DNA from 2 places in the Blautia argi genome. Region 2 is predicted to be linked to the other one. Evidence: riboswitches for the same ligand, from Rfam matches in the RefSeq annotation. Region 2 holds a riboswitch; the other holds the start of a gene.

Region 1 (15,061 bases), 160 kb from region 2:
GCAAAGAGGATTTTGAAGGAGGAGAATACAGCCATTATGTGTGCCTATATGCTGATGCACTTTATTCATGATGAAGAGCCCTTTGCATTTCTGAAAGAATTGTAAAAATTTCATATAATTGGTTTTCAGGGGGAGAACATGTGGTATAATAATTGCACGAAGTGCAATTCAAGCCGATAGAATCGGCTTGCTGCCACTTTGGTGGCAGATTATACCCGGCAAGCCACGGCTGGAAAAGTAAATACCCTTTGGGGGCTTTCTTTTCTGCGCACGTGGTATAATAATTGCATTACATGCGCTCCGAACTGGGAACTCATAAATTTGTCCATATGTGCGGAAGTGGCATGTATGGACAAATTTGCTTTATACAGGGAAAAGCAGGTTTTCATTTGTTTGGAAATGTGAAATTTTCTATGGCAGGAGTTTTGAAAATGAAGTGGAAAAAATATGCAAAAAGTATCTTGGTGTTTTTGATAACTGTCCTTGGCATTGGAGTAGGAGTTTTTCTGGGAATTCAGTTTCTGGGATTTTTTATGCCTTTTGTCATTGGCTGGCTGATTGCGCTGATTGCGAATCCTCTGGTGCGTATGCTGGAGCGAAGACTGAAGGTAGCGCGCAAGCACACCTCCATGCTGTTGATTATCGGAGTGCTTGCAGGGATTATCGTAGGTATTTATTTTATTGGTGTAAAGACTGTAGAAGAAACCAGATCTTTGGTAGATCAGGCGCCTGAGATCTATATGGAAGTCAAAGGGGAATTTGAAAATGCAGGAGAAAATCTGTCCAAGCTGATAGACGAGATGCCGGACAGTGTACAGAAAGCCATTGCGGATCTGCAGGACAGAATTGGTGCCATTACCGGAAAAGCAGTGGGAAAAATCAGTCAGATTACAGTAGACCAGGCAAGCAGTCTTGCCAAAAATCTGCCCAGTATTTTGATTTCTATAATTTTTACTATTCTGTCCGCGTATTTTTTCATTGCAGACAGAGATCGGATTCTGGAATTCGGAAGAGCCAATACCCCGGGAATTATCCAGGAAAAGTGGAGAATTCTTTCCGACAGCTTTAAACAGGTTTTCGGCGGCTATTTCAAAGCACAGTTTAAAATTATGGGCGTTATCGGTGTTATTTTATTTGTAGGATTTTTAATCATGCGGGTAAAATTTGCTGCCCTGGTGGCAATTCTCATTGCTTTTCTGGATATGCTGCCGTTTTTTGGAACGGGTACAGCGCTGATTCCATGGGCCTTGTTTAAACTTATTTCAGGGGACTTGAAATATGCAGTGGAATTGATTATTCTATATCTGGTGACACAGCTTGTGCGAAGAGTGATTGAGCCGAAAATGGTAGGGGATTCCATAGGGGTAAATCCGCTTCTGACTCTGGTTTTTATGTATATCGGATACCGCATCAGCGGTGTGATAGGAATGATTCTGGCAGTACCTATTGGCGCTATTGTCATTAATTTTTACCGTATGGGCGTTTTTGACGGGGTACTGAACGGACTGAAAGAGGTGACAGACGATGTGCTGAAATGGCTGTATCGGGACGAAGAAACTTCGGAGGATACGGATTTAAAAGCAAAATAAGAAGGCGGAATATGTTTTGAGTAAGATAAGAAAAATAAAATGGACGACAACTAAGATTATTGCAGCAGGTTATCTGGTGGTGATTGCTCTGGGAACCCTGCTTCTGATGCTGCCGTTTTCCAACCGGGAGGGTACGGCAACGACCTTTATGGACGCATGGTTTACAGCTACTTCAGCAACCTGTGTGACAGGACTGGTAACGAATGATACCTATACCTTCTGGTCAGAATTCGGGCAGGTGGTTATCCTGATTCTGATTCAGATAGGCGGTATCGGATTTATGACCATTGCCATATCTGCTCTGACACTGACCAGAAAAAAGATAGGTCTGTCAGAGCGTATGTTGATGCAGGAAAGTGTAGCAGCGCCCCAGATAGGGGGAATTGTAAGAATGTCCAAATTTGTGTTGTCAGGAACGCTCTTTTTTGAAGGAATCGGAGCCGTGCTTCTGGCATTTTACTTTGTGCCCAGATTAGGACTGGGAAAGGGTATTTACTATGCTGTTTTTCATTCTATCTCCGCATTTTGTAATGCCGGAATTGACCTTATGGGATACTACAGTCCGAGTTCTTCCCTGATTACAGCAGGGGACAGTTATCTGGTGAGCCTTACTATAGCCGGACTGATTATTATCGGCGGTATTGGTTTTCTGGTCTGGGAAGATCTAAAAAAATGTAAATGGAAATTTCGGTACTACAGACTGCATACAAAAATGGTGATTTTTGCTACAGGAGTTCTCATTATCGGCGGTACGCTGCTGATGTTTCTTTTTGAGTGGGGACAGCCTTCTATGGAAGGAAAAACCCTGGGACAGCAGATACTCAGTGCTTTTTTTCAGGCAGTTACCCCCAGAACGGCAGGTTTTAATACCGTGGATTTGAACGCGTTGACGGACAGCAGCCAGATGCTGATGGTATGTCTGATGTTTATCGGCGGTTCCCCGGGGTCTACTGCAGGGGGAATTAAGACTACGACCATACTGGTTCTGATGCTGACAATCTGGACAGAACTTCGGAAACGAAAGGATTTGGAATTATTCCGGCGCAGAGTGGAGGGAGAAGCAATCCGCCATGCCTGCTGTCTGATGATGTTTTATGGTTTATTGAGTATAGGTTCTTCTATGGCGATTGCCACTATAGAAAATCTGGGAATAAAGCAGACACTTTTTGAAACCGTGTCTGCACTTTGTACGGTGGGACTTTCTCTTGGAATTACTTCCAGTCTGGGAATGGTGTCACAGGTGATTTTGATTCTGCTGATGTTTATCGGAAGAGTGGGCGGTATTACCATACTGATTGCATTTACAAACCATATATCCACAATTCCGTCAAAGCTTCCGGTAGAAAAGATTTCTGTAGGATAAAATGATTTAAGGAGGAAAACAGAAATGAAATCAGTGCTTCTGATAGGGCTTGGCCGTTTTGGAAGGCATATGGCAGAGCGATTAATCGCAGAAGGAAATGAGGTCCTTGCAGTGGACATTAATGAGGAGAGAGTCAATGATGCCATAGATATGGTGACAGACGCCCAGATAGGCGATGCTACCAATGAACATTTTGTAGAATCTCTGGGAGTGAGAAATTTTGATTTATGTGTGGTTGCCATTGGCGATAATTTCCAGAGTTCTCTGGAAGCCACAGCGCTTTTAAAGGACTGCGGGGCTTCCATGGTGCTGGCAAGAGCCAACCGGGATGTGCATGCAAAATTTCTTTTGAGAAATGGTGCAGACGATGTAGTGTATCCGGAAAAGGAAATGGCACAGCGTCTGGCCGTTAAATACGGTAATGACAATATTTTTGACTACATTAAGTTGACCGATGAATATGCAATTTATGAGATTCCGGTTCCTCAGTCCTGGGTAGGAAGTTCTATCCTGGAGAAAGAGGTCAGAAGAAAGCATCACATCAGTATTCTGGCAACAAAGGAAGACGGAAAAATGTTTCCGCTTCCCGGTGCGGAATATGTGTTTAAGAGCACAGAAACCTTGATTGTTATGGGACATTTTCAGGACGTGCGTACGGTTGCGAAAATGAAATAATTCTGGTTTCAATAGAAAAATTCGGGAAAGATATGTGGAAATGTTGCATGAAAAAGGAAAAAAAGCTATAATGCACATTAAAGCAACAAGAAGTAAAGTGATGAGAAAGAGAGTAGGAAACATGTGTAAAAAATTTGATGTAATCGCATTAGGCGAGCTTTTGATTGATTTTACAGAAAACGGAGTAAGCGGACAGGGAAATTCTATGTTTGAGGCGAATCCGGGCGGAGCGCCGTGTAATGTACTGGCAATGTTAAACAAGCTGGGGAAAAAGACCTCTTTTCTGGGAGTTGTAGGAAAAGACCAGTTTGGAACAGCTCTCCGCAGTACCCTGGACTCCATTGGTATTGATACCAGCCACTTATATGAAGATGAAGAAGTGCATACAACACTTGCATTTGTTCATACATTTGAGGATGGGGACAGAGATTTTGCATTTTACAGAAATCCGGGGGCGGATATGAATGCTTCAGGAGGAGCAGATTGACGAAGAATATATCCGTTCTGCAAAAGCCTTTCATTATGGAACGTTGTCCATGACACATGAAGGAGTAAGAAAGGCAACGTATAAAGCCATTGATGTGGCAAAAGAAGCCGGACTTCTGATTTCCTTTGACCCGAACTTAAGACCTCCTCTCTGGAAATCTATGGAAGAGGCAAAAGAACAGATTGCATATGGCTTGTCCAAATGCGACCTTCTGAAAATTTCCGAAGAAGAACTGGAATTTATGACAGGGACAAAGGACGTAAAAGAAGGCGCACACAGACTGTTAAAGGAATATCCAAACTTAAAGCTCATGAATGTGACCATGGGAAAAGAGGGAAGTATTGCTTTCCATGAGGGAAAGGAAGTTTTCCAGGTACCGTTTTTGCAGGAAAATACCATTGAAACCACAGGTGCGGGTGATACCTTTGGAGCATGTGCGCTGAATTATGTACTGGAACATGGCATTACGGGTCTGACAGAAGAAAATCTGCAGGAAATGCTGCGTTTTGCCAACGGTGCTTCATCCCTTATTACAACAAAAAAAGGCGCTTTAAGAGTGATGCCAGAGAAGGAAGAAGTACTTTCCTTTATTGGCGCATAAGTACTTGTGAGGTTTGTATAGAAAAGAAAATAAAATTGGTAAAAATTTCACAAACTTTATTGAAGTAGATTGACATCAAGATAATTTTGTGTTAGATTATAACCATAGTTCTGTGACAGATAAATATTTAAATATCTGCTGCAAAACAACAGGTTCTGATTACTGACGGATAAATGTGGAGTACCACAGGGGAATCAGAATAAGATAATAAGCCGACCGTCTGGGCAACATTTGTAGCGTACAAGTGTTGCCCTTTTTTCAGCCAGGAAGCTTTTTGACTCATACACATGCAGGACAAAAGCATAGAAATGAGAGAGAAAAAAAGGTTGGGAAAAGGGCGAGGAAAATTATTATTTCTTTTAAGGAGGATATGATTATGGGATTCAAATCAGACATCGAAATTGCACAGGAATGTACCATGGAGCCGATTACAAACATTGCAGAGAAAGCAGGTATTGATGACAAATATCTGGAACAGTACGGAAAGTACAAAGCAAAAATCGACTACAACTTATTAAAAGAATCCGACGCGCCAAACGGAAAATTAATCCTGGTAACAGCAATTAACCCAACACCGGCAGGAGAAGGAAAGACAACAACAACCGTTGGTCTGGCAGACGGTATGCAAAGACTTGGCAAAAAGGTTATGGTTGCTCTTCGTGAGCCTTCTCTTGGACCGGTATTCGGTGTAAAGGGCGGAGCAGCAGGCGGCGGATATGCACAGGTCGTTCCAATGGAGGACATCAACCTGCACTTCACCGGTGACTTCCATGCAATCGGCGCAGCAAACAACCTCTTAGCAGCAATGCTGGATAACCATATTTATCAGGGAAATGAATTAAACATTGACCCAAGAAAGATTACCTGGAGAAGATGTGTGGATATGAATGACCGCCAGCTCCGTTTTGTTGTAGACGGTATGGGCGGAAAGACAAACGGAATGCCAAGAGAAGACGGCTATGACATTACCGTAGCATCTGAGATCATGGCTGTTCTGTGTCTGGCAAGAGATATCACAGACTTAAAGGAAAGACTGGGACGTATTATTGTTGGTTATACATACGGAAAGGTTTCCGAACAGAAACCGGTAACTGCCCATGACTTACATGCAGAAGGCGCGATGTGCGCACTGTTAAAAGACGCCCTGAAACCAAATCTGGTACAGACTCTGGAGCATGTACCTGCAATCGTACACGGCGGACCATTCGCAAATATCGCTCATGGCTGTAACTCTGTCATTGCAACAAAGATGGCATTGAAATTAGGGGATTATGCAATCACAGAGGCAGGTTTCGGAGCTGACCTGGGAGCAGAGAAATTCCTGGATATCAAATGCCGTATGGCAGACCTGCACCCAAGCGCAGTCGTTATCGTAGCAACGGTTCGTGCATTAAAATACAATGGCGGCGTAGCGAAGGCTGACTTAAACAATGAAAACCTGGAAGCACTGGAAAAGGGACTTCCAAACCTGTTAAAACATGTAAGCAACATCAAAAACGTATACAAACTGCCATGTGTGGTTGCTATTAACGCATTCCCAACAGATACAAAGGCAGAGCTTGACCTGGTAGAGCAGAAATGTAAAGAGCTGGGCGTAAACGTAGCCCTGTCCGAAGTATGGGCAAAAGGCGGTGAAGGCGGTATTGCCCTTGCAAAAGAGGTTATCCGTCTGGTAGAAGAGCCAAATGACTTTACATTCTCCTATGAACTGGAAGGAAGCATTGAAGATAAACTGAACCAGATTGTACAGAAGGTATACGGAGGAAAGAGAGTGGTTCTGACTGCAAATGCACAGAAACAGGCAGCACAGTTAGAGGCCCTGGGCTATGGAAACTGCCCAATCTGTGTAGCGAAGACACAGTACAGCTTAACCGATGACCAGACCAAACTGGGAGCGCCTACAGATTTTGAAGTAACGGTAAGAAACTTAAAGATTTCTGCAGGTGCAGGCTTTATCGTAGCGCTGACAGGAGAAATCATGACCATGCCAGGACTTCCGAAGGTTCCGGCTGCTGAGAAGATTGACGTAGACGAAACAGGAAAGATTACAGGGCTGTTCTAAAAAAGTTTGGGCTTGAAGGGAGCAATGAAGTATGTATAAAGACGAATATAAGGCTGTGTGCAATTCTGCGGCAGCAAAATTGAATTTACTGAAAAACAATCCGCTGGGATATTTTGTAGCCTCTATCTTAGCTGGTATGTTTGTTGCAATGGGTAGCTTTGTAGCGTTTACATTGGCAGGTCATCTGTCAGGCTCAGAAGCAGCGGCGATCTGGGCAAAACCGGCACAAAGCGCGGCTTTTGCAGCAGCTCTTAGCTTAGTTATTATGGCAGGGGCAGACTTATTTACAGGAAATAATTTTGTCATGTCAGCGGCTATATTCAGAAAAACAGCTACCGTGGGTGATGCCTGCAAACTGTGGTGTGTATGCTGGATCGGAAACCTGGTTGGTTCTCTTTTATCATCTGCTCTTTTCGTGGCTGCAAAAGTTCCTACAGGCGGAATCGGTGATTACTTTGAAAATCTTGCAATTACCAAAACTACTACAGCTCCGGTGCCATTGTTTATCAAAGCAATCTTGTGTAACATTTTGGTATGTCTTGCAGTATGGTGCGGAATAAAAATGAAATCTGAATCAGGGAAGTTGATCATGATTTTCTGGTGTATTTTCGTATTCATGGTGTGTGGATTTGAACATAGTATTGCAAACATGAGCAGTATCGGTGTTTCACTTATTACAGGAAAGGTTGGAATCGGTGCATATTTCTATAATGTAATTATAGTAACCTTGGGAAATATGGTTGGTGGTGTTTTAGGCGTAGCGCTTCCATATCATCTGATTTCAAAAGAAAAATAGAAAGATAAAGAGAATTTGAGGGGAGATAGGCTGTCGCACCAATATGGTGCGGCAGCCTTTTTGGCTTTATGGGAAAATATGTCTTATGAAGAAATCAAGAAGCTTTATGAAGCATGTGATGCTTCGGAATATTTTGAAAAAGAGAAGAGTAGACTGAAAGAAAAACGCAGGAACAAAAAATGGAAAATCAGAAGCTGGAAAATCTTCTAAATCTTGCTTTAGATGCAACAGCAGCGGAACGGGAGCAGTCACCGGAACTGAATATAGGATATAATCAGTCAGAAAACACCTGGGACTTGATTATTAAGTATACGGGAAATCTTTCAGACATTCTGGGGAGAAGATGTGCCAAGGGCAGAGCTCTTAAACGGTTTTGCAGTGATTACACTGGAGGAGAGTCGGATTGAGGCATTGTCCCGGATTCCGGGCATCGAATATATAGAGAAACCCAAGCGTTTGTTTTTTGCTGTGCAGCAGGGAAGAAGCGCCTCTTGTATGACTTCTGTGCAAAGCGCTTTCTCCCCTTTGGGAGAGCCGCTTACCGGAAAAGGGATTTTGGTGGCATGTATTGATTCAGGTGTAGACTATGCTCACCCGGATTTTAGAGATCCGGACGGCAGCACACGGATTTTGCGGCTCTGGGATCAGAGTATACCGGGAAGACCTCCCAGGGGCTATTCTATTGGAACAGAGTATACACAGGAAGAAATCAATCAGGCACTTTTGGCAGAGAACCGGGCAGACAGAGAAAAAATAGTGCCCAGCAGAGATTTAAGCGGACATGGCACAGGCGTACTTGGAATTGCTGCAGGAAACGGCAGAGCGTCAGACGGGGTCTATAGAGGAGTTGCCTATGAAAGTGAGCTTTTGGTAGTAAAGCTGGGAACAGCAAGGGAAGGGGGCTTTCCCAGAACCACTGAGCTTTTGCAGGGGATTGACTATGCTATTCGTCTGGCAGCAGACAGAGGGCAGCCTGTGGCTCTGAATCTTAGTTTTGGGAATAATTATGGTTCTCACAGCGGGGAATCTCTTTTGGAAACCTATCTGGATAATGCGGCTCTGAACGGTCGGAGTGTTATCTGCGTGGGTATGGGAAATGAGGGGAATCAGGCACTGCATACTTCAGGGAGAGTTTCGATAGCGGAGGCAACAGAAATCCTTTTAAATGTAGGGGAGTATGAGCCTGGTTTTAATATCCAGTTCTGGAAGCATTATGTAGATGAAATGGAGATAGAGCTTTTACTTCCCGGGGGACAGCGAATTGGGCCTTTTCAGGAGATTTTAGGCGCTCAGAGGTTTTCTGTGGGAAATATGGAGCTTTTGTTGTATTATGGAGAGCCTGCTCCCTATAGTTTATCCCAGGAAATTTATATAGAGCTTTTGCCTAAAAGGGGATATGTAGACAGCGGAACGTGGAAAATCCGATTGATTCCTGTAAAGATTGTGGACGGGGATTATGATTTGTGGCTCCCGGGAGGGGGTATTTTAAATGAAGATACGCATTTCCTTTTTCCCACACCTCAGACAACACAAACCATTCCCTCCACAGCGCAAAGAGTGATTTCTGTGGGTGCGTATGATTCCCGTTATCTGGCATATGCGGATTTTTCAGGGAGGGGTTATACCAGGGTGACTAATGAGATTAAGCCGGATTTGGTGGCACCGGGGGTGGGGATTGTCACAGCAGCGCTGGGAGGAGGATATGAAAGCCGCACAGGAACCTCCTTTGCCACACCTTTTGTCACCGGTGCGGCTGCACTCTTGATGGAGTGGGGAATTGTGAGGGAAAATGATCCTTTTTTGTACGGAGAGAAGGTAAAGGCCTATTTAAGAAGAGGAGCAAGACCGCTTTTAGGCGGGGAATATCCTAATAATCGTATTGGATATGGGGCGTTGTGTCTTTCCGATAGCTTCCCTAAGAAATGAAGTTAAAATAAAAAAGCATAAAAATGCTGTTGGTGGGACAAAGGTTTAAGAAAAAACTTAATTTTCAGTGGACTGGAAAAGTCAATTAAAGTCGCTAAATATGTTGGAACGGATAAATGGTCGCACCCTTCGCGGGTGCGTAGATTTAATTCTATTTGAAAAAAGATATTGACATATGTTCATAATGGTAGTATTCTGAAAGCGCAAAAGAAAAAATCACTATCTTAAATCTATATGAGGAAAGGGGGACATATGGCCAGGCCACAGAAAAGCAGATGTATCTGTTCCAAACCGAAAATCACCAGCTTTGCACCGCAGGGCTGTGTTGCTGACGGAAGCGTCAATCTTACCTATGATGAATATGAGGTGATTCGTATTCTGGATTTTCTGAAAATGACACAGGAGGAGTGTGCAGCAAAGATGGATATTTCCAGACCGACAGTGACTCGCATCTATGACTCAGCCAGACAGAAAATAGCAGACGCTATGGTTCATGGCCGCAGTCTGACCATAAGTGGGGGAGATGTGGTTGTATGCGAAAAGATGAAGCCGGAGTGTGCAGGTATGTTGTACTGTTGCCACAGACAGCAGGAATAAGCAACACAGAACAGGTAAACCAAAGTACCAGTAAAAGAAGAACAGGAGAGGTAGAATGAAAGTATTAATCATTGGAGGCGTTGCTGCGGGAACAAAAACAGCAGCTAAACTGAAACGTGAAGACAGAAGTGCAAAAATTACAGTTATTACCAGAGATAAAGATATTTCCTATGCAGGCTGCGGACTCCCGTATTATGTAGGCGGACTGATTGAAAGCAGAGAAGAGCTTATTGTAAATACGCCTCAGAAATATGCCAAAATGACAGGGGTAGAGGTAAAGACCGGAAAAGAAGCTACTGCGCTTTGGGCAGATAAAAAGCAGGTTCTTGTAAAAGATTTGTTTACAGGAGAAGAAGAGGTCTGTTCCTATGATAAGTTGGTTCTGGCGGTAGGGGCATCTCCGGTAGAATTGCCCGTTCCGGGAATGAAACAGCAGGGTGTCTTTAAAATGCGCACTCCTGATGATGCTACAGCCATTCGGGCATATGCAGAAGAAAATCAGGTAAAGAAGGCGGTAGTAATCGGCGCCGGATTTATTGGGCTGGAGGCAGCTGAAAATCTGAAGACCAGAGGAATACAGGTGACGGTGATTGACTTTGCCGCCCAGGTACTTCCGAATATTTTAGATAAAGAAATGGCAGGCTATGTAAAGAAACATCTGCTGAAGGAAGGAATTCGCGTGATTACCGGAACCAAAGCAGAGGAAGTGGTTGGCAATGGAAAGGTAACAGGTGTAAAGACTTCTGCTGGATTTTTGGGCTGTGACCTTTTGATTACAGCAGCAGGAATTCGTCCGAATACAGAATTTTTGCAGGACAGCGGCCTGGAAATGTTTAAAGGAACCATTTTGGTGGACAATACCATGAAGACAAATCTGGAAGGAGTCTATGCAGCAGGTGACTGTGTAATGGTGACAAACCGTATCACCGGAAAGCCTCAGTGGTCACCAATGGGTTCTTCTGCAAACATGGAGGGAAGAACTCTGGCACAGTTACTTTCAGGGAAAAACAAGACGTATCCAGGTGTCTTGGGAACCGGCATTGTAAAGCTGCCAGGTCTGAATGTAGGACGTACAGGTCTTACAGAAGAACAGGCGAAAGCAGCAGGATATGAGGTTGTGAGCGTTCTGGCGCCTACAGACGACAAGGCTCACTATTATCCAGGTGCTGGCTTCTTTATTACAAAGCTGATTGCAGAAAAGAATACCCATAAATTGCTGGGTGTGCAGGTTATGGGACCAGGCGCAGTAGACAAAATGATAGATATCGCGGTCATGGGATTAAATATGGGGGCAGCTCTGGAAGATTTTGAAAATGCGGATTTTGCCTATGCACCGCCGTTTTCCACAGCAATCCACCCCTTTGTACAGGCTGTTTATGTGCTACTTAATAAATTAAGCGGAGATTTGGTGAGCATGACTCCGGCAGAGTATGCAGAAGGAAAAGCAAAAGGTTATAAGGTAATCGATGCAGGTCTGACTCCTTCCATTCACGGTGCACAGTATGTAGATCCATTTGCTGTAAATGGAGAAATAGAAGGTCTGGATAAGGAAGAAAAATTACTGTTGGTATGTGCAAAGGGAAAACGTGCGTACTTCCTGCAGAACCGTATGCGTTTTTACGGATACAAAAATACGGTGGTATTAGAGGGCTCTACATTTTTCAATGATGTGAAGGTGGAAAATCCGGAAGGCGCGGTATCACCTGAAGAAGAAAAGAGAGTAAAGGCTCTGGGATTCTTAAAAGACAAAAATACTTTGGATAGATTTAATGGACGAGTGATTACAAGGAACGGAAAAATTACGGCAGAGGAAGCCAGAACCATTGCAGAGGCAGCAGAGCTTTTCGGAAGCGGGGAAGTAACCATGACCTCCCGTCTTACCATGGAAATCCAGGGAGTGCCTTTTGCCAATATCGAGCCTCTCCGTGAGTATTTAATGCAGGCAGGACTGGAAACAGGAGGAACCGGCTCCAAGGTACGTCCGGTTGTGTCCTGTAAAGGGACTACCTGTCAGTATGGTTTGATTGATACCTTTGCATTGTCCGAAGAAATTCATGAGAGATTTTTCCATGGATATGCGAATGTGAAGCTGCCCCATAAGTTTAAAATCGCAGTAGGCGGCTGTCCAAATAACTGTGTAAAACCGGATTTGAATGACCTGGGTATTATCGGACAGAGAATTCCTTTGGTGGATATGGAGAAATGCCGCGGTTGTAAGGTGTGCCGTGTGGAAAATAACTGTCCGATTAAAGTGGCGAAGGTGGTAGACGGAAAGATTGTGATTCCGGAAAATGAATGTAACCACTGCGGACGCTGCATTGGCAAATGTCCATTTAAAGCCTTTGAAGAGTATACCAATGGATACCGTATTTACATTGGCGGACGCTGGGGTAAAAAGGTGGCACAGGGACGTTACCTGGATAAGGTCTTCACAGACAAAGAAGAAGTTCTCGCTATTGTGGAAAAAGCCATTCTGCTGTTCAGGGAGCAGGGAATTACAGGAGAACGTTTTGCAGATACGGTTGCAAGGCTGGGCTTTGAAAATGTGCAGGAACAGCTTCTGACAGATGATTTACTGGGACGGAAAGAAGAAAATATAAAAGCCCAGAAGCATTTAACAGGTGGCGCAACCTGCTAAATAAGAGGATTATGTAATTATAAAAGAGCAGCGATACAAAAAGTCGGGAAGGATTCCGGGGTGACATTTGTATCGCTGCCTTTCTGTTTTGTAAGAAAATGTATCATGTCGCGGATATGACCTGTGGCAAAATAGGAAGGATTTATTTGTGGTTTAAATAACCGGTATTTCCGTAAATTCCCGAAAGATTTCTTCATATTCACCGGAGAATACGCTGTCTTTGTTCCAGAGAAAGGTAAAATCATGAGTAATCTGGAAATCTTCCAGTGGAATCTGGCGCAGTGTGCCGCGGGCAATTTCATCCTCCACAGCAGCTTTATATAAGAATGCAATTCCACAGTCCTGAAGCAGTAGGGATACAATGGTATGAATATTTTCTACCTCTACTACATTCTTAAAGTCTTCTACAGACATGTTTTTCAGTGCCAGTGTTTTGGTCAGAATGGCTCGAGTGCCGGAGCCATGCTCCCGAAGCAGAAGATGCTCGCAGGTTAAATCCTTTAGGCAGCGGACAGGTTTTGAAAAAATATGGTCTGTACTGCAGACAGCAATGTATTCCTCTTCCTTGAAAATGCGGGTGCTGTAATGGTCTGACTTAAAATACCCTTCCACCAGGGCAAAATCAATGTTCCCTTCCTGAAGACAGGTTAAAAGTGTCTGGGTGTTGGCATAGCGGATATAAAAGTCTGTGTTTGGGTGAGCCTTAATAAAACGGGTTAAAGAGGGGATAATAGCATATTCTCCAATGGTCATGGTTACACCAAAGGTTAGAATCTTTTTTTGTGTCTGACTTTCCTTCAGACGCTTCTTTAAGGTGTTTTCATCATTTCTCATAGTTTCCAGAGCTGTACGCAGAATTTCCCCGGCAGGTGTCAGATGTAGCTTTTTTTTATCCCTCTGAAAAAGTGGGGTGTCATACTCCTGTTCCAGGTGTTTGACATGCTGAGAAACGGCTGGTTGTGTCAGACCCAGAGCCTCTGCAGCATGAGTAAAATTCATATATTCACATACTGTCAGAAAAGTTTCCATACGAAAATCAAGCATAATAGATACCTCCTGAAAATATCATAACAAATATTTATGATTATATCAATATTTATAATTTTACAAAATGATTCTGGGAAGATATAGTATAAATGTAAAGAAGAACAGGAAACATAAGAAAAATAAGTGGAAAAGAAGGAGGAAATTCAAATGTATGATGTAGTTATTATCGGAGCAGGACCAGCAGGAATCAGCGCAGCAATTTATGCAGTAAGTCGTGGAAAAAAGACCTTAGTTATTGAAAGAACTCAGGTGGGCGGGCTGATTGGAAGAGTTTCTGCAGTCACACATTATGCCGGAATTACAGAAGGAGAAACAGGCGTTACTTTTTCTGAGAAACTAAAAGCCCAGGCAGAACGTGCTAATATAGAGCTTGTATATGAAACAGTTGTTTCTGTAAAGTTGTCAGGAGAAAAAAAGGAAATTCAGACCAAGCAGCATACTTACGAAGCAGCAAAGGTGATTCTGGCAAATGGAACTTCTCCGAGAAAACTGGGGATTGTAGGAGAGGCAGAACTTTGCGGAAAAGGTATGAGTATGAATGCAGCACAGCATGGAATGCTTTACAGAGGAAAAAATGTATATGTAGTAGGTGGTGCAGACGGGGCGGTCAAGGAGGCTTTATATTTGGCGCAGTATGCGGCGCAGGTAACCATTATTCATTTTGAAGAAACGCTGGGTTGTATTGCAGAATTTAAGGAAAAGGTGGTAAAAACACCCAATATAAAATTACGGTTAAATTCCAGACTGCATGGAGTGTACGGGACAGAGAAGGTGAACTCTCTTGAAATTTCCAATGAAAGGACAGGGGCGATTGAAACCATAGAAGATTCCGGATGTGGCATTTTTGTCTATGCAGGGACTGTGCCAAATACAGAATTGTATACAGAGCTAAGACTGGAAAACGGTTTTATACCAGTAGATGAAAATATGGAAACAGAGCTTCCGGGAGTGTATGCAGCAGGAGATATTCGGGTAAAACAGGTGCGCCAGGTGTCAACAGCAGTTGCCGACGGAACCATTGCGGCTGTGCATGCGGCAAGATAGGAGGAAAGAGTGGAATTTTTGAAAGAAAATGGAAAAGGGCTTTTGCTCTGTTTGGGTCTGGCGCTTCCGGCCTTTTTTCTGGGAAAAGTTTTTCCGGTTATCGGCGGTCCTGTGTTTGCTATTTTGGGAGGTATTGTGCTAGCTCTTTTCTTAAAAGAGCGGAGTGCTTTTGATGCGGGAATTAAATTTACATCTAAGAAAATTTTACAGTATGCAGTAGTGCTTCTGGGGTTTGG
Region 2 (15,061 bases):
CTATCATGGGTTTGACTAACGGAATTACAACTTTTGTATAAGTCTGAAACACATTACAGCCGTCCATATACGCTGATTCCTCAATCTCGTAGGGAAGCCCTCTGATATAATTCACAAATAGAAACACTCCTTGTGTTAAACTAAAAGCTGCATATAACAAAATTAACCCCTGCCTGTTCAAAAGATTTAAATTTGTCATCAATTTTGTCACAGGAAGCATAATGACTTGAGAAGGAATAAACAGCCCCATCAGCAGGTAAAAGTAAATACCTTTATAATACCTCTTTGTATAATTTCTGGCAATTGCATAAGAAACAGCAGGAACTAAAATCAAAATCAAGCTGACTGAAATCACAGAAATAATCAAAGAATTAACTGCAAATCCCCAATAATTACTATTTGAAAACAGACTTTGAAAGTTTACAAAATTAAGAGAAGATGGAAATGAAAAAAAATTTCTTCCTGCTTCCTCTAAAGTTTTAAAGGAATTGATTACAACTAAATATAAGGGCACAAGAATAAGCCCTAATCCTGCCAGTAAAAATAAATTTCTGGCAATTTTCCAACCAAAACCTTCTCTTTTCATTCCTGTACCCCTCCTTTACTTGTCAATTTCATCTGTGTCAATGAAAAAACAGCTACAATAACAAACAATACACAAGCTTCTGCATTTGCTACTGAAAACTTCATATTTTTTGAATGCATCATTATAAATCAAGATTCCTATAACTTCGGTTGCTCTTACTGGCCCTCCACCTGTTAATGCAAAAGGAAAATCAAAAGAAGTAAAACCTTGTTTTACCATCAAAACCAAATTCACTGTCAATGTCGGAATCAAATAAGGAAACGTTATATAACGAAATCGTTCAAAAACAGTTGCTCCATCTATTTTCGCTGATTCATACTGTTCATCAGGAATCTGCTGCAATCCGGCTATAAAAATAACTGTAGGAAGGGCAACAGCCTGCCATATGTGAACAAAAATCACAGCCAGAAGTGCTGTATTTCCTGTCATCAATACACTTTGCGATAACCAATCTATTCCCAGAGCTTTTCCTATCAAGGGTACTACTCTGTAAAAAAGCTGATCCCAAATAAGTGCAATAGTAATACCACCTATCATAGCTGGTACAAAAAATACAGATTTCATAAAAGTCCTGAATTTTCTTAATGAGTTTAAAGAAACTGCCAACAACAAGGATAAAACAATAACCCCTACTACCAGCATAATACTATAAAGAACCGTAGTCTTTAAAGAGTTCCAAAAATTGGGATTTTTAAAAAGAGCTTCATAATTCTTAAACCCTATCAAATTAAATTCAGGAGACATTCCGTCCCAGTCAGTAAAACTATAACGTACTCCACTTATTACAGAATAAACGTAAAAGAAGCTATACAAAATCACAGGAACTATAGTAAAACTAAAATAAATTGCTCTTCCAGATATTTTCTTCATACCGCTTCTCCTTTCTGAAGATATTTTAATGTCCGATTTTTAGAGGCAACAATCAAAGAGGAGTGCTGCCTCTAAAAAGACTTCTATTCTGCTGATGTTACCGCTATCGAAGTATCCATCTGGTTTAGATAATTATCAATATCTTTGTCACTCCAGAATCCCTGTGTTACATTATACAAATCTGTCACAATATTATTGTCAATTGTTGACGCCATCCAGTCATGAACCTGTCCTGCATTAATTAAATCCATCATAGGTTCAATTCCTTCATAATTCGGAGTTACCCCAGTAATACAAGAGGGAGCCCCATCATGATTACAAAAGGTTTGTGCATTTTCTGTTTCTGCCAAATAATCCAAAAATCTATATGCTGCTTCCTTCTCTTCTTCTGAAGCTTTTGCTGATACACAAATAGCGGCGTCTATACCTGATAAAGTGTTTGTAGTTTCCTGTGTTTCATTTGGCAGAGGAAATACTCCTATCTTCAAATCCGGATTGGCAATCAGCAATGTTCCTCTGGCATAAGACCCTGTAATACACATTGCATATTTTCCATTCGCAAAGTTTTCCCAGCAGGTTGTATCTGCCAGTCCAAGAACGTCTTCATTTGTATATGAAAGTAATTCTGCAGTTTTTTCTGCAACTTCTCTAAATCCTTCATCATTTTCCAGTTTTTCTTCTCCACTGACCGCGCGCTCAATTGCTTCAATTCCCTCTGGATCCCAAGCCACTGTCATACATTGGAATCCATGTCCTACACGTCCTGGATCCTTGCCCATTAATCCAATAGGTGTAATAGATTTTTCTTTTAAAGTTTTACATACTTCCAGAAATTCCTTCCAGGTAGTTGGAACCTCCAGATTATTTTCTTCAAATATTTCTTGATTATAATATACCCCCATATAATTACGACTATATGGAAGAGCATAATACTTTCCATCTTTCTGTTTTGTCATCTCCAAAGCGGATTCCTCTACATTTTTAAGGCACTCCTGTTCTGACAAATCCTGGACATAACCATTTTCTACCTTCTGCCTAAACTGCTGCTGCGTCGGATAATCAGAAAACAAAACTGGTATATCTCCAGAAGCAATTCTAGACGTCAACACAGTTCCGGCATCAGGAACCGTATTCATTTCAATCCGTATATCAGAATTTTCCTCATTAAACTTATCTATAATAGCTTGATATCCCTTTTGCGGACCCTCTTCCATTTTTTGCTGGAAAAATTCAATTTCTAATACTCCGTCATCTTTTTTTCCGTTTGTTTTTTCCTCTTCTGGTTTTACTCCACTACTGCAACCAGTCATACTAATTGCTAAAATCATACTTAATACTGCTGCTGTTCTTTTTCTCATAAAAATCTCCTCCTATCACTGTCTTTTATACTTATGCGCCGCATACACAGCTGTTTTAATATAATCAAGACTAATATTCTCCCCTTGGATTGTACAGTCCGCACCAATCATAATGCCTTTTTCTCCGAATCTTCTTAGAACTGCTTCCACTTCTTTTTCTATTTCTTCTTTTGGACCATTTAATATGTTTCCTTTATTATTCAATCCGCCTAAAACAGCCCTTTTGAAAGAATCTCGCCCTTGCTCCAAACTATAAGCATTGTCTTTCACAGACCAGTTTACCAAGTCACCTGGATAATCCGTAAACCAATCCACATGCGTTTTAAATTTATATTCTGGTTCACCACAGATATGAAGTATGTTATATTTCCCCTCTTCTTTTTCTGCTACATGTAAAATCTGAACATCAAAAGGCTTTACCAATGTTTCCCACTGTTCTTTTGTAAAGCGCCCTTCTTCTCCAAATTGTGCAGAATAGTAAATACCATCTGCTCCTGCTTCAAGATAACCTTTGGCCCATTTTTCCAAGCCTTCCGCTAATACACCAATTCCATACGCAACCGCTTCTGGTGCCTCTTTGCTATATTTCATAAGAACATCATCGCCAAACGCAATACTAGCTGCTTTAAAAGGGCCAAACATTGTCTGAAATATAAGAACTTCGTCTTTTACTTCTTCTCGGATTTTCTTAATAACCGCAGATAGCTTTTGAAACTCTTCAGAATCCGTTCCTTTAATTTTAATGTTGTACCAATCTTCCGCACAATGAATTTCCCCTTCAATTGGATACATATAATCCTGCATAATTTTTATAATATCCATATCTGTTTCTCTGTATAGCTTTAAATGTGCCTCTGCCATTTCTTCCACTGTATAATCTGACTTGTAATGAAACCAAAAGCCTGCCGGAATCTTATCCGGGATTTCATTGTTCATAACTGCTTTTACACGTTCTACTTTGTTCATATTCATTTCCTCCTGAACTTTATTTTTTATAGTTTCATTATAGTAAAGGACTTACTCTAAAAATAGAACTTATCTTATAAAAAAAATAGTATTTCTATTTGTTTTTTATATATTTTATTCATAAATCTGTTTTTCTCTTTTTCAATAGTTTATAATAATCCATAAATCAAATATATTATTTTAGGAGAAATTTATATGAAAACACACTTTTTTTCTTATCGAACACAAATATTTATTGCTTCGCTACTATTACTTATTATTCCTTCAACAATTTTAGGTATTACAGCTGCAAACCAAACCGCTTCAACCGTCAAAGAAGATTTCAGTCAAACAATGGAAACCATTCTGACTCAAACAGACCTTACTTTAAATACACTTTTGAATGATGCTACAAAAATTGCAGATATGCATATTCTAAACAATGACATACGAAAAGCTCTTATTACTGACTATGACAATAATCTTCTTGCCTATTCACAAGACAGCAGTATGTTTACTAAACAGCTTATACAAACCAACCGCTTGAATTCAAATGTTATATCCTGTCTTTTTCGCAGTAGATATGATTATACCTTTGAATATAATATTTTAAATGCCCAAACCCATAAAGAAATTTTAGAAAAAATGAACTCTTGGGAGGAAAAAGCTCTTACCTCTAATTATCATACTTATTTTGCACCTATTCAGGATTCATTTATCAGTGGAAAAAAGATTTTACCTATGGTCAAAATTCTTTATGATGGATATACTTTCAAAGAAATTGGAAGCTGTTATGTAGGAATTGATTTTTCCTCTGTAGAAACTATTTTTAATTCCGCCAAGACTCCCGGTAGCGTTATTATGATTTTTAATTCTCATAACACACTGGCTTATTGCTCTGATTCCAAATACATCAACTCAGAAAGTTCCCAGATTCTTTTCGATGAACTTTCTAAATTCAGCAAAAACATACCGGAAAATGATCCTATACAAACCCAAACCATATCTGTCGGTAAAGAAAATTACCTTGTCAATGGTTGTTTGAATCAAACTACAGGTTGGCACATTGTGCAGTGTTTAAACAATAAAAATATTACACAAGCTTATCAGCACAATTTGCTAAATTACTCTGCAATTTTTGTTTTTACACTATTACTCGGATTAATCCTGGCTCTCTTTCTTTCACGCAGCTTGACGCACTCAATCACTTTGCTCTGTCAACAGATGGACTCTCAAGACCTCAATAGTTACAAAGAGATTTCTGTTGATGGTAAAACTTCAAATAGAGAACTGCAAAAACTTGTAACCAGTTTTAATCATCTGAATAAGCGTCTTACCGAAAGCCTGCGCCAGAATTACACCAGTAGACTCAGTGAGCAGAATATGTATATTCAAATGCTTCAAACGCAAATTAATCATCATTTTTTATACAATACCTTAAACAGTATTAAATCCATTGCAGATATACATAACGAACCAGAAATCAAAACTATTGCTTCCTGTATGTCCGAATTGCTCCGTTATAACCTGAAAAAAGTTCCTGTCGTTTATCTGGAAGAAGAAATACAACAAATTTATCGATATTTAACCATTCTGGATATCCGTTTTCCAAGTAAATTCACATTTGATTGTAGTATACCTGATGATTTCTATTCTTTAGAAATCCCTGCATTCCTTTTGCAGCCCCTTGTGGAAAATTCCGTAGAGCATGGTTTTGCACAAATGGAAACCGATTGTCGTATTAATCTAAGCGCAAATCTGGAAGATGGAATTTTACACTTTTTTCTTATAGATAACGGTTCTGGTATTAAACCTGAACGACTAAAAGAAATTCTATATTCTTTGGAAAATGAAAAAAGCCATATAGAGAATATGCAACAAAACCATCACTTTATTGGATTGTTAAATGTTCATCAACGAATTCAAAGTTATTATGGAAAAAAATATGGACTCTCTATAGAAAGTGTAGTTGAAGAAGGAACTATTGTTGACATTCAAATTCCCTATATGAAAAAACCAGAACTTCCAAATATTTAACCAAAAAGTAAGTCAGTCCGAACCCCCATTCGGACTGACTTTCCCCATTTTTTGTATTCCCATATTTCTATAAAAACTTCTCTCAAAAACGCCTTTATTTCTTCTTCATTTTCAAAACCAGATGACGCGGCAGACCATTTACCATAATCGGCTGATAATCTCCCTGAATCAGTGGTTTAATATAGTCCACAAAATCTTTTGTCACATAATTTGCCTCCCGGTTCAGCCACTCTCTCGGAACCAGTTTTTCTTCATTGGCAATTCTGTGTACGTCATAAATACCGGTAGCGCTCATATACGGGTCATCGGACACACGGTCAATGACAATCATCTTTCCGGTGTCACCTTCGTCTGCTGCCTTCACCGCAGCTCCGCCTACCATAAATGCCTCGTCAATATCCACACGGGAAGCCATATGAGAAGCACTTCTCTGCAGTGTGGAAAGCTCTACGGCTCTGGTCTTGCAACCGCACTCTGCTGCCAGGAAATTTGCCAGATAGGTAGCTGTTCCCTGAAGCTGTTTATGTCCAAATGCATCTACATAATCGCCTACGCTACCCAGTTCACAGACATAGCGTCCGTCCTCCAGCTTAATTCCCTCCGAAACTGCAATCACGATGGAAGATTTTTTCTTCAAAAGTTCTTTCACTTTCTTTAAAAACTTTTCGATATCAAAAGGAATCTCCGGCAGGTAAATCAAATCTGGTCCATCGCAGTCTTCCGTCTTTGCAAGAGCCGTTGCTCCTGTCAGCCAGCCTGCATTTCTTCCCATGATTTCCATAATGGTAATCATGTTCTTTTTGTAGGTAAGCCCCTGCGCGTCACGAATGACTTCTTTGGTAGAAGCGCCGATATATTTGGCTGCGCTGCCAAAACCAGGTGTATGGTCTGTAAGCGCCAGGTCATTGTCAATGGTTTTCGGCACACCTAAAAACTTCTGGCTCTGCCCTGTGAGAATAGCATAATCAGACAGTTTTTTAATGGTATCCATAGAATCATTACCACCAATGTAGATAAAGGCTTCAATCTCCAGTTTGTTTAAAATCTGGAAGATTTTCTCATAAATTTCCCTGTCCTCATGAATTTCCGGCAGCTTAAAGCGGCAGGAGCCCAAAAATGCAGAAGGTGTTCTTTTTAAAAGCTCAATGTCAAGCTCAGAATGAATTTGCGTAGACAAATCCACATACTGTTCATCTAACAGTCCCTGTATGCCGTGCAGCATACCATATACCTTATCAAACCCACGCTCAATGGCATTTTTGTACACGCCTGCAAGGCTGGAATTAATTACCGAGGTAGGACCGCCGGACTGTCCCACAATAATATTTCTTTTTTTCGCCATTTTGTCTTCTCCTCCTTCTCGGAAAATGAATCTATCGAAGATTATAACAAAAAAAATCCATATATTCAATAGATATATGGATTTTTGCATATTATTTTTCTGTTTTTTTCAACTTTTTTATCTATTTCATACAACTTTCCTCTTTATCAAGCAACCGACAGGAGGATTTTCTCTTTCATAATACATCAAAAGAGGCTGAAATTCCTGATTCCCGAATTGACCGGTGTGCAATATTGTCCCCACTGCCAGAAAATCTACCGTATACTTCTCCTGCAAAATCTCTTTTGTCCACAGTTTTCCCCGAAAAACAAAGACCGCCACACAAAGGTTTCCTCCTCTTCGTGTAGCGGTCTTATAAGTCTCAAAACTAGTTAAAATGTGAATTTTTCCTCAAAATAAGCCTTTAAATCTTCAATCTTGATTCTTTCCTGTTCCATGGTATCTCTGTCGCGAACGGTTACTGCTCCATCAGTTTCGGAATCAAAGTCATAGGTTACACAGAAAGGTGTTCCGATTTCGTCCTGACGGCGGTAACGTTTTCCGATATTTCCTCTGTCATCAAACTCACAGTTGTATTTCTTTGATAACTGCTCAAATACCTTTAACGCGCCTTCATTCAATTTTTTGGAAAGAGGCAGCACACCAATTTTCACCGGTGCCAGTGCAGGGTGGAAATGCAGCACAGTACGCACGTCATTTTTCTCTGCGTCCAGAACCTCTTCATCGTAAGCGCTGCACAAAAATGCCAGTACCATACGGTCTGCGCCCAGAGAAGGTTCGATAACATATGGAATATATTTCTGGTTTGTTTCATCATCAAAATAGGTCATATCCTGTCCGGATACATTCTGGTGCTGTGTCAGGTCATAATCCGTTCTGTCGGCAATGCCCCAAAGCTCGCCCCAGCCAAATGGGAAGAGGAATTCCACATCAGTGGTTGCCTTGCTGTAAAAGCTCAGTTCTTCTTTATCATGGTCACGGTAGCGCACTTCTTCGTCTTTTAAGCCCAGACTGTGCAGCCAGTCCAGACAGAACTGTTTCCAGTATGCAAACCATTCCAAATCTGTATCCGGTTTACAGAAAAATTCCAGTTCCATCTGCTCAAATTCACGGGTACGGAAAGTGAAGTTACCAGGTGTAATTTCATTACGGAAAGATTTACCAATCTGTGCAATACCAAATGGCAGTTTCTTTCTGGAAGTTCTCTGTACGTTTTTAAAGTTTACAAAGATACCCTGTGCGGTTTCCGGTCTTAAATAGACTGTATTTTTTGCATCTTCAGTAACACCCTGGAAGGTTTTAAACATCAGGTTAAACTGACGGATATCTGTAAAGTTGTGTTTGCCGCAGGTCGGACATGGAATCTGATGCTCTTCGATAAACTCTTTCATCTTTTCCTGGCTCCATGCGTCTACGCTGCCTTCGATTTCAATGCCTTTTTCTGCACAGAAGTCCTCAATAATCTTATCTGCACGGAAACGCTCATGGCACTCTTTACAATCCATCAACGGATCTGAAAATCCGCCTAAATGACCGGAAGCCACCCATGTCTGAGGATTCATGAGGATAGCACAGTCTACGCCTACGTTGTATGGGCTTTCCATAACAAACTTCTGCCACCATGCTTTCTTTACATTGTTTTTCAGTTCTACACCCAGGTTTCCGTAGTCCCATGTATTTGCAAGACCACCGTAAATTTCTGAACCCGGATATACGAATCCTCTGGATTTTGCAAGTGCAACAATCTTTTCCATTGTCTTTTCCATTATACAATCTCCTCTATCTCTGCATTTTTGTAAAATCATTGCTATTTTTACTGATAGGGACTATTATAACGGTTAAATCTTATCTTTTCAACCTCTAAAGAAGAGTTTTTCCAACCTAATAGGTTTCCTTCTGATAAAATCTCCCCACCAGCGTATCTGTTTTCACCACATTCACAAAAGCATGAGGGTCTGCCTCCATAACTTTTTGTGTCAGCACCTTTGCTTCCATGGTGGACACCACAGAGTAAATCATTTTCCGTTTTTCATTGGAATACATGCCTGTTGCCGTAAATTCTGTAGCGCTGTGATTTGTCACCTCATAAATAGCCTGGTATACTGCCTCCGGCTCATCGGTAATGACAAACAGCGTCACCTTCTTATACGTCTGGTAAAGCAGATGTATCATCTGTGTGGAGGCGTACTGGAAAATAATAGAATACAGCGCCTTGTCCCAGCCAAACAGATAACCCGCAACCAAAAGCACAACTGCATTTGCCAGTAAAATATAATTCCATACATCTTTGTTTTTCTTTTCCGCAAAATAAATGGCAATAAAATCGGTTCCTCCTGTGGAAGCGCCGCCAATCAGGGCAATGCTGATTGCCACACCGTTAATCAGTCCGCCGAAGACACTAATAAGCAAAATATCCTGGGTAATCGGTATGGCGGGAACCATGTCGGTCAGAACACTGGTCGCCACAATCATAAGGCTGGTAATCACCGTAAACTTCTTTCCAATCGCCTTAAAGCTGATAATCGCCGGAATTGCATTCAGGGCAAGACTAATAGGCGAAAACGGTACGGCAATGTCAAAAAAGCGGTCGCAAATAGTCTGAAACAACAGTGTCACACCATTAAAACCGCCGGGATACAAGCCCCCTGCCCGCACAAAGGTCTTAATGTTCACCGCCATAATCACGGCTCCGATTAAGCCGAAAATGATTCGCTTTGCTTCTCTTTTGGTATCTATTTTAGGATTCACTGTTTTACTCTCTTTCCTTTTATTCCCATTCTCCCTACTCGTTTACAGCATATGAGCCCGCAGCTCTTCCGGAGTCTGTAAGCTTAAATATGCAGGTGCCACGTCAAACACAGTCTTGCAGCCTGTCTGTCCTTCCAGACTCATACGATAAGCAGCTCTTGCATAAGCCACAATAACAGAGGAAGTAAATTCCGGATTGGAATCCAGCTTTAAGCTGTATTCTACTACATGCTGATGTTCATCTTCCCAGCCTGTGCTGCCGGTACGAATTACAAAACCGCCGTGAGGAAGTCCTGCATGGCTGGCTGCCATTTCTTCCGCTGTAATAAAATGTACAGTAGTATCGTATTCATCGAAATAATTCGGCATGGTTTTGATTTCATGTTCGATTTTTGCCTTATCAGCGCCGTCCTCTGCTACAACAAATACTTCTCTTGTGTGCTTCTGGCGTGTGGAAAGCTCCGGATTTTCTCCGTTTCTCACTGCCTCCAGCGCGCTTTCTACCGGAATGGTATACTGTCTTGCATCTAAAACACCTTCAATTCTTCTCACAGCGTCTGAATGCCCCTGACTCACGCCTTTGCCCCAGAAGGTATAATCCTTACCACCCGGCAAAATTGCATTGGCATACAGACGGTTTAAAGAAAACATACCCGGATCCCAGCCAACAGAAATCATGGCTGTATGATTTCCTTTTTTTGCAGCAGCGTCTACAGCTGCAAAATGTTCCGGTATTCTTGCATGGGTATCAAAGCTGTCTACTACATTGAAATGCTGTGCAAATTCTGGTGTCTGTACCGGCAGGTCTGTAGCGCTTCCGCCGCAGAGAATTAACACATCAATTTCGTCCTTCATGCTCACTGCCTGATCCACATGGCAAACCTTTGCTGTTTCTGTAAGAATCTTCACGTCTTCCGGATTGCGGCGGGTAAAAACAGCCACAAGTTCCATATCCGGATTGTGTTTTACTGCACACTCCACACCACGACCCAGGTTTCCGTATCCTAAAATACCAATTTTAATACTCATGTCACACTCTCCTATCTGTTGTAGTCTCTGTTTGCCCTTTCAGAATATATCAGATACGCTTTCTTTGTCAATGCCCCAATAAAAAAAAGAGAACGGATACCCATTCCCTTTTCTCTGGTAAATTGATAAATTTTTCGGTCTTTGACACAGCTTTCAGACTCTAAGCTCAAAGCTGTGCCAACCTGTTTTTTGAAAATGCGTCAATTTCCCGGATTCCCGGGGTCTGTATCCGTTTCCTTTTCTATATTTCACAAAATTTCTGTTTTTAGTGGTGGAACAGACGAATTCCGGTAAATGCCATCACCATGTTGTATTTGTTGCAGGTATCAATCACTGCATCATCTCTCACAGAGCCACCCGGCTGTGCAATGTAAGACACACCGCTCTTTTTCGCGCGTTCAATATTGTCAGAGAACGGGAAAAATGCATCAGAGCCAAGGGTGACATTCTGCAGCTTATCCAGCCATGCTCTCTTTTCTTCTCTTGTGAAGACCTCCGGCTTTTCTGTAAAGGTCTTTTCCCATGCGCCGTCAGCCAGAACGTCCATATATTCCTCGCCAATATACACATCAATGGCATTATCTCTCTCTGCGCGGGTAATGGTATCCTTAAATGGCAAGTTCAGCACCTTCGGACACTGTCTTAACCACCAGTTGTCTGCCTTCTGTCCTGCCAGACGCGTACAGTGTACACGGGACTGCTGTCCTGCGCCTACGCCAATGGCCTGTCCGTCTTTTACAAAGCATACAGAATTGGACTGTGTGTATTTCAGAATAATCAGAGAAACCTTTAAATCTCTCTTTGCTTCTTCTGTCAATTCTTTATTTTCTGTAACAATATTGGAAATCAATTCATCATCAATGGCTAACTCCTGGCGTCCCTGCTCAAAGGTAATGCCAAAGACCTGTTTGCGTTCCAATGGAGCCGGCACATAATCCGGGTCAATCTCGATGACATTATAATTTCCTTTTTTCTTCTGTGTCAAAATCTCCAGAGCTTCCTCTGTATACCCCGGCGCAATAACACCGTCGGAAACCTCTCTCTTAATCAGCAGCGCGGTATCTTTGTCGCACACGTCGGAAAGGGAAATAAAGTCCCCAAAAGAAGACATTCTGTCCGCACCTCTGGCTCTTGCGTAAGCGCAGGCAATAGGAGAAAAGTTTTTCCAGTCCATGTCATCTACCCAGTAGATTTTTGCCAGTGTTTCTGTCAGAGGAAGTCCCACAGCGGCTCCTGCCGGAGATACATGTTTAAAAGAAGTTGCTGCCGGAAGACCTGTTGCTTTCTTTAAATCTCTTACCAGCTGCCATCCGTTAAAAGCGTCCAGGAAATTAATATAGCCCGGTTTTCCTGATAAAACTTTAATTGGCAGGTCGCCATTTTCTTCCATATAAATTCTGGAAGGTTTCTGATTTGGGTTACAACCGTATTTTAAAGCTAATTCTTTCATAATAATTTTCTCCTTTCCTATTTCTTATTTATTTTTATTTACAATTCTGGTTTCATATTTGCCTGTTTCAATATCAATGAAGCGAACAAACAGAGAAACCTTATTTTCTTCATTTAAACTTGTCCACACCTGCTCTGTAAACGCATCAATATCGTTTGGGATTCCCACCAGCTTTGGCTCTCCTTCAAAGCTTGGAAGAGGATTGCCGTCATGCATATAAGTGTGGATAAAATGTCCTTCTCCTGCCACCGGATTTTCATATGCAAAGGTATAGCGGTTGCAGGCGTCCGGATTTCCATTGTTGCTCTTTAAAATAGACATTGCATAGTTATATCTGCCGTTTTCCAAATGCATCACGCCGGAAATACGAGGTGTGTAGTTTGGTCCGTCCGGTTCAAATTCACGACTTCTCAAAGACTGCTCAAAGGTCATCTGTTTGTCCATACCTTCGTAGATGGTATCTGTCTGGTCACCGTTTGTCACAATGGTTTTATTGCCCAGTACGCGTACCGGCGCATAAATAATCAGGCTTGGGTCTGTTAATTTAGAAGGGTCGAATGCCTGTGTACGGATTCCTTCACCTTCTTCTACGAATACGCGGTTTCTGCTGTTTTCACTTCTGCCCATAATAAAATAAGCGGCAACAGCTTTTTTTCCGTCTTCTGATTTTCCCAGCACAATTCCTCTGCCCGGATATGCATTGCTCTTTAACTCTTTTTCCAGTGATAACATTTCCATGAACTTATCTCCTTTTCCTGCTGTTCTAAACTCACTCGGAACTTTTCCCGGCTTTTCTTAATTTTTCCCAAAAAGAGTTTTAAAAAATAAGAAAAAGCCCACTTTCCGAGCATATTCGCCCAGACGGTCGGCTTCTGTGGCTTATACTCCCCGTGGTCATTTCCACTTCCGTCAGTCATATAAGCACTTAAAACATACCATTTAAAAAAAGGGTTGTCAATCCCTTTTTTTCTCCCACCTTCCTGTGGCTTGCTTTTTGCATTTGAACATTATATGATATTTTTAATACTTCATCAGGAAAAGGAGAAAACAATCGTGGAAATTGAACGTAAATATCTGATTCATGAACTCCCAAAGGATCTGGAAGCCTTTCCTTCCAGGAAAATTGAGCAGGCTTATCTCTGCATTGCCCCGGTTGTGCGGATCCGCAGACAGGACAACGACTATTATCTCACCTATAAAGGAAAAGGCATGATGATGCGGGAGGAATACAATCTGCCTCTGACCCGTGAAGCTTACGAGCATCTACGTACAAAGGCAGACGGCATTATCCTTTCCAAGACCCGGTATCTGCTGCCCCTACCTAAAGGACTCACCATCGAGCTGGATGTTTTTAACGCCCCTTATGAAGGTCTGTGGCTGGCAGAAGTGGAGTTTTCCACAGAAGAAGAGGCAAACAGTTTTGTTCCTCCTCAGTGGTTTGGGGAAGATGTAACATTTTCTACTGCTTATCACAACAGTGTACTGTCCAGAGGAAAAAAATAAACACAGAAAGACCATCCTTTAGGGTGGTCTTTCTACTTCTTACAGGTCAACCATTCTTGAGTGATTGTTGCACTTTCAACTCCTTACTCTTCAGCCTTCTTGGCATACTCGGTAAGCACCAGCTCCTCATACGGAACTCTCTTTTCCAGTTCTCCAGCGCTTTCCAAGATATCCTGCAAAAGCTCAAAGCTTTTCTCCTCAAATACAAGATTGTCTTTCCAGGTATCCTGTTCCTGATAACGCTTTACAATGGCAGTAATGGTTTCCAAATCATTTTCTTTAAACTGTGGGGCAATAATAGAGGCAATTTCTTCCGGCGTATGGGTATTTACATAATCCATGCCTTTTTGCAGAGCTTTTACAAATCCCTGTATCACTTCCGGGTTCTTCTCAATATAGCTTTCTCTGGCACTGTAGGCCGTATAAGGAACATAGCCGGATTCTACACCGCAGGATGCCACTACATATCCGGCGCCTTCCTGCTCAAGCATAGTGGCAGAGGGTTCAAATTCAATACTGAACTGCCCCTGCCCTCCGGCAAAAGCTGCCGCTGTAGAGCCAAAGTCAATGCTTCTGTCAATGCCCATATCTGTATCCGGATCCATGCCCTTTTCCTTCAAAATATACTCAAAGACCATTTCCGGCATACCGCTTTTACGGCCTCCCAGAATATCCTTGCCCTTCAAATCTGTCCACTCGAAGTCTGGCATTTTTTCTCTTGCCACCACAAAATTCCCGGCTCTCTGCGTAAGCTGGGCAAAGTTCAGCACCTTATCCTGAGCCCCCTGCTGATAGGCATAAACCGTTGCCTCTGACCCCATAAAACCAATATCTGCATCACCGGATAAAAGAGCAGACATCACCTTATCTGCTCCAAATCCTGTAACCAGCTCCAGCTTAATTCCCTCATTTACAAAATATCCCTCTTCGATTGCCACATACTGCGGCGCATAAAAAATGGAGTGTGCCACCTCGTTTAAGGTCACTTTGGTAAGCTCCTCTGTTTTTTCCTGCCTTTCTCCCTGCTGAGCTTTGCAGCCTGTAAACCCCATGCCCAGACACAAAAGCATTGCAAAAAGCATGCTCACTTTCTTTTTCATGATGCTCTCCCCTCAATTCTAAAATCTCAAAAGGCTGCATAGTGCGGCAGCCTTCTCCACACTTTATTTTATGATAGGAAGGGAAAGCCCGTG

What was found. Region 2 has a riboswitch for ZMP and ZTP ahead of DQQ01_RS04585 (IMP cyclohydrolase). Riboswitches for the same ligand answer to the same signal wherever they lie in the genome.
Region 1: another riboswitch for ZMP and ZTP. It lies ahead of DQQ01_RS03835 (formate--tetrahydrofolate ligase); the one in region 2 lies ahead of DQQ01_RS04585 (IMP cyclohydrolase).

Annotation. Positions count from the first base shown of each region.
Region 1 covers NZ_CP030280.1:756,677-771,737, forward strand. The annotation lists gene DQQ01_RS03810 (NUDIX hydrolase) at 1-105, shown strand, start outside; gene ytvI (sporulation integral membrane protein YtvI) at 432-1,589, shown strand; gene DQQ01_RS03820 (TrkH family potassium uptake protein) at 1,606-2,952, shown strand; gene DQQ01_RS03825 (potassium channel family protein) at 2,977-3,627, shown strand; partial or broken gene DQQ01_RS18015 (carbohydrate kinase family protein) at 3,749-4,715, shown strand; ZMP/ZTP riboswitch at 4,864-4,948, shown strand; gene DQQ01_RS03835 (formate--tetrahydrofolate ligase) at 5,092-6,777, shown strand; gene DQQ01_RS03840 (formate/nitrite transporter family protein) at 6,809-7,573, shown strand; partial or broken gene DQQ01_RS03845 (S8 family peptidase) at 7,753-9,499, shown strand; gene DQQ01_RS03850 (DUF134 domain-containing protein) at 9,752-10,096, shown strand; gene DQQ01_RS03855 (FAD-dependent oxidoreductase) at 10,152-12,734, shown strand; gene DQQ01_RS03860 (LysR family transcriptional regulator) at 12,888-13,778, opposite strand; gene DQQ01_RS03865 (NAD(P)/FAD-dependent oxidoreductase) at 13,929-14,825, shown strand; gene DQQ01_RS03870 (YeiH family protein) at 14,835-15,061, shown strand, end outside.
Region 2 covers NZ_CP030280.1:915,961-931,021, reverse strand. The annotation lists gene DQQ01_RS04640 (carbohydrate ABC transporter permease) at 1-586, opposite strand, end outside; gene DQQ01_RS04635 (carbohydrate ABC transporter permease) at 602-1,456, opposite strand; gene DQQ01_RS04630 (ABC transporter substrate-binding protein) at 1,540-2,814, opposite strand; gene DQQ01_RS04625 (uroporphyrinogen decarboxylase family protein) at 2,830-3,675, opposite strand; gene DQQ01_RS04620 (sensor histidine kinase) at 3,976-5,796, shown strand; gene DQQ01_RS04615 (6-phosphofructokinase) at 5,891-7,138, opposite strand; gene DQQ01_RS04610 (hypothetical protein) at 7,265-7,459, opposite strand; gene DQQ01_RS04605 (glycine--tRNA ligase) at 7,510-8,904, opposite strand; gene DQQ01_RS04600 (YitT family protein) at 9,020-9,886, opposite strand; gene DQQ01_RS04595 (diaminopimelate dehydrogenase) at 9,929-10,915, opposite strand; gene DQQ01_RS04590 (phosphoribosylaminoimidazolecarboxamide formyltransferase) at 11,181-12,365, opposite strand; gene DQQ01_RS04585 (IMP cyclohydrolase) at 12,390-13,103, opposite strand; ZMP/ZTP riboswitch at 13,214-13,292, opposite strand; gene DQQ01_RS04575 (CYTH domain-containing protein) at 13,419-13,868, shown strand; gene DQQ01_RS04570 (ABC transporter substrate-binding protein) at 13,952-14,968, opposite strand.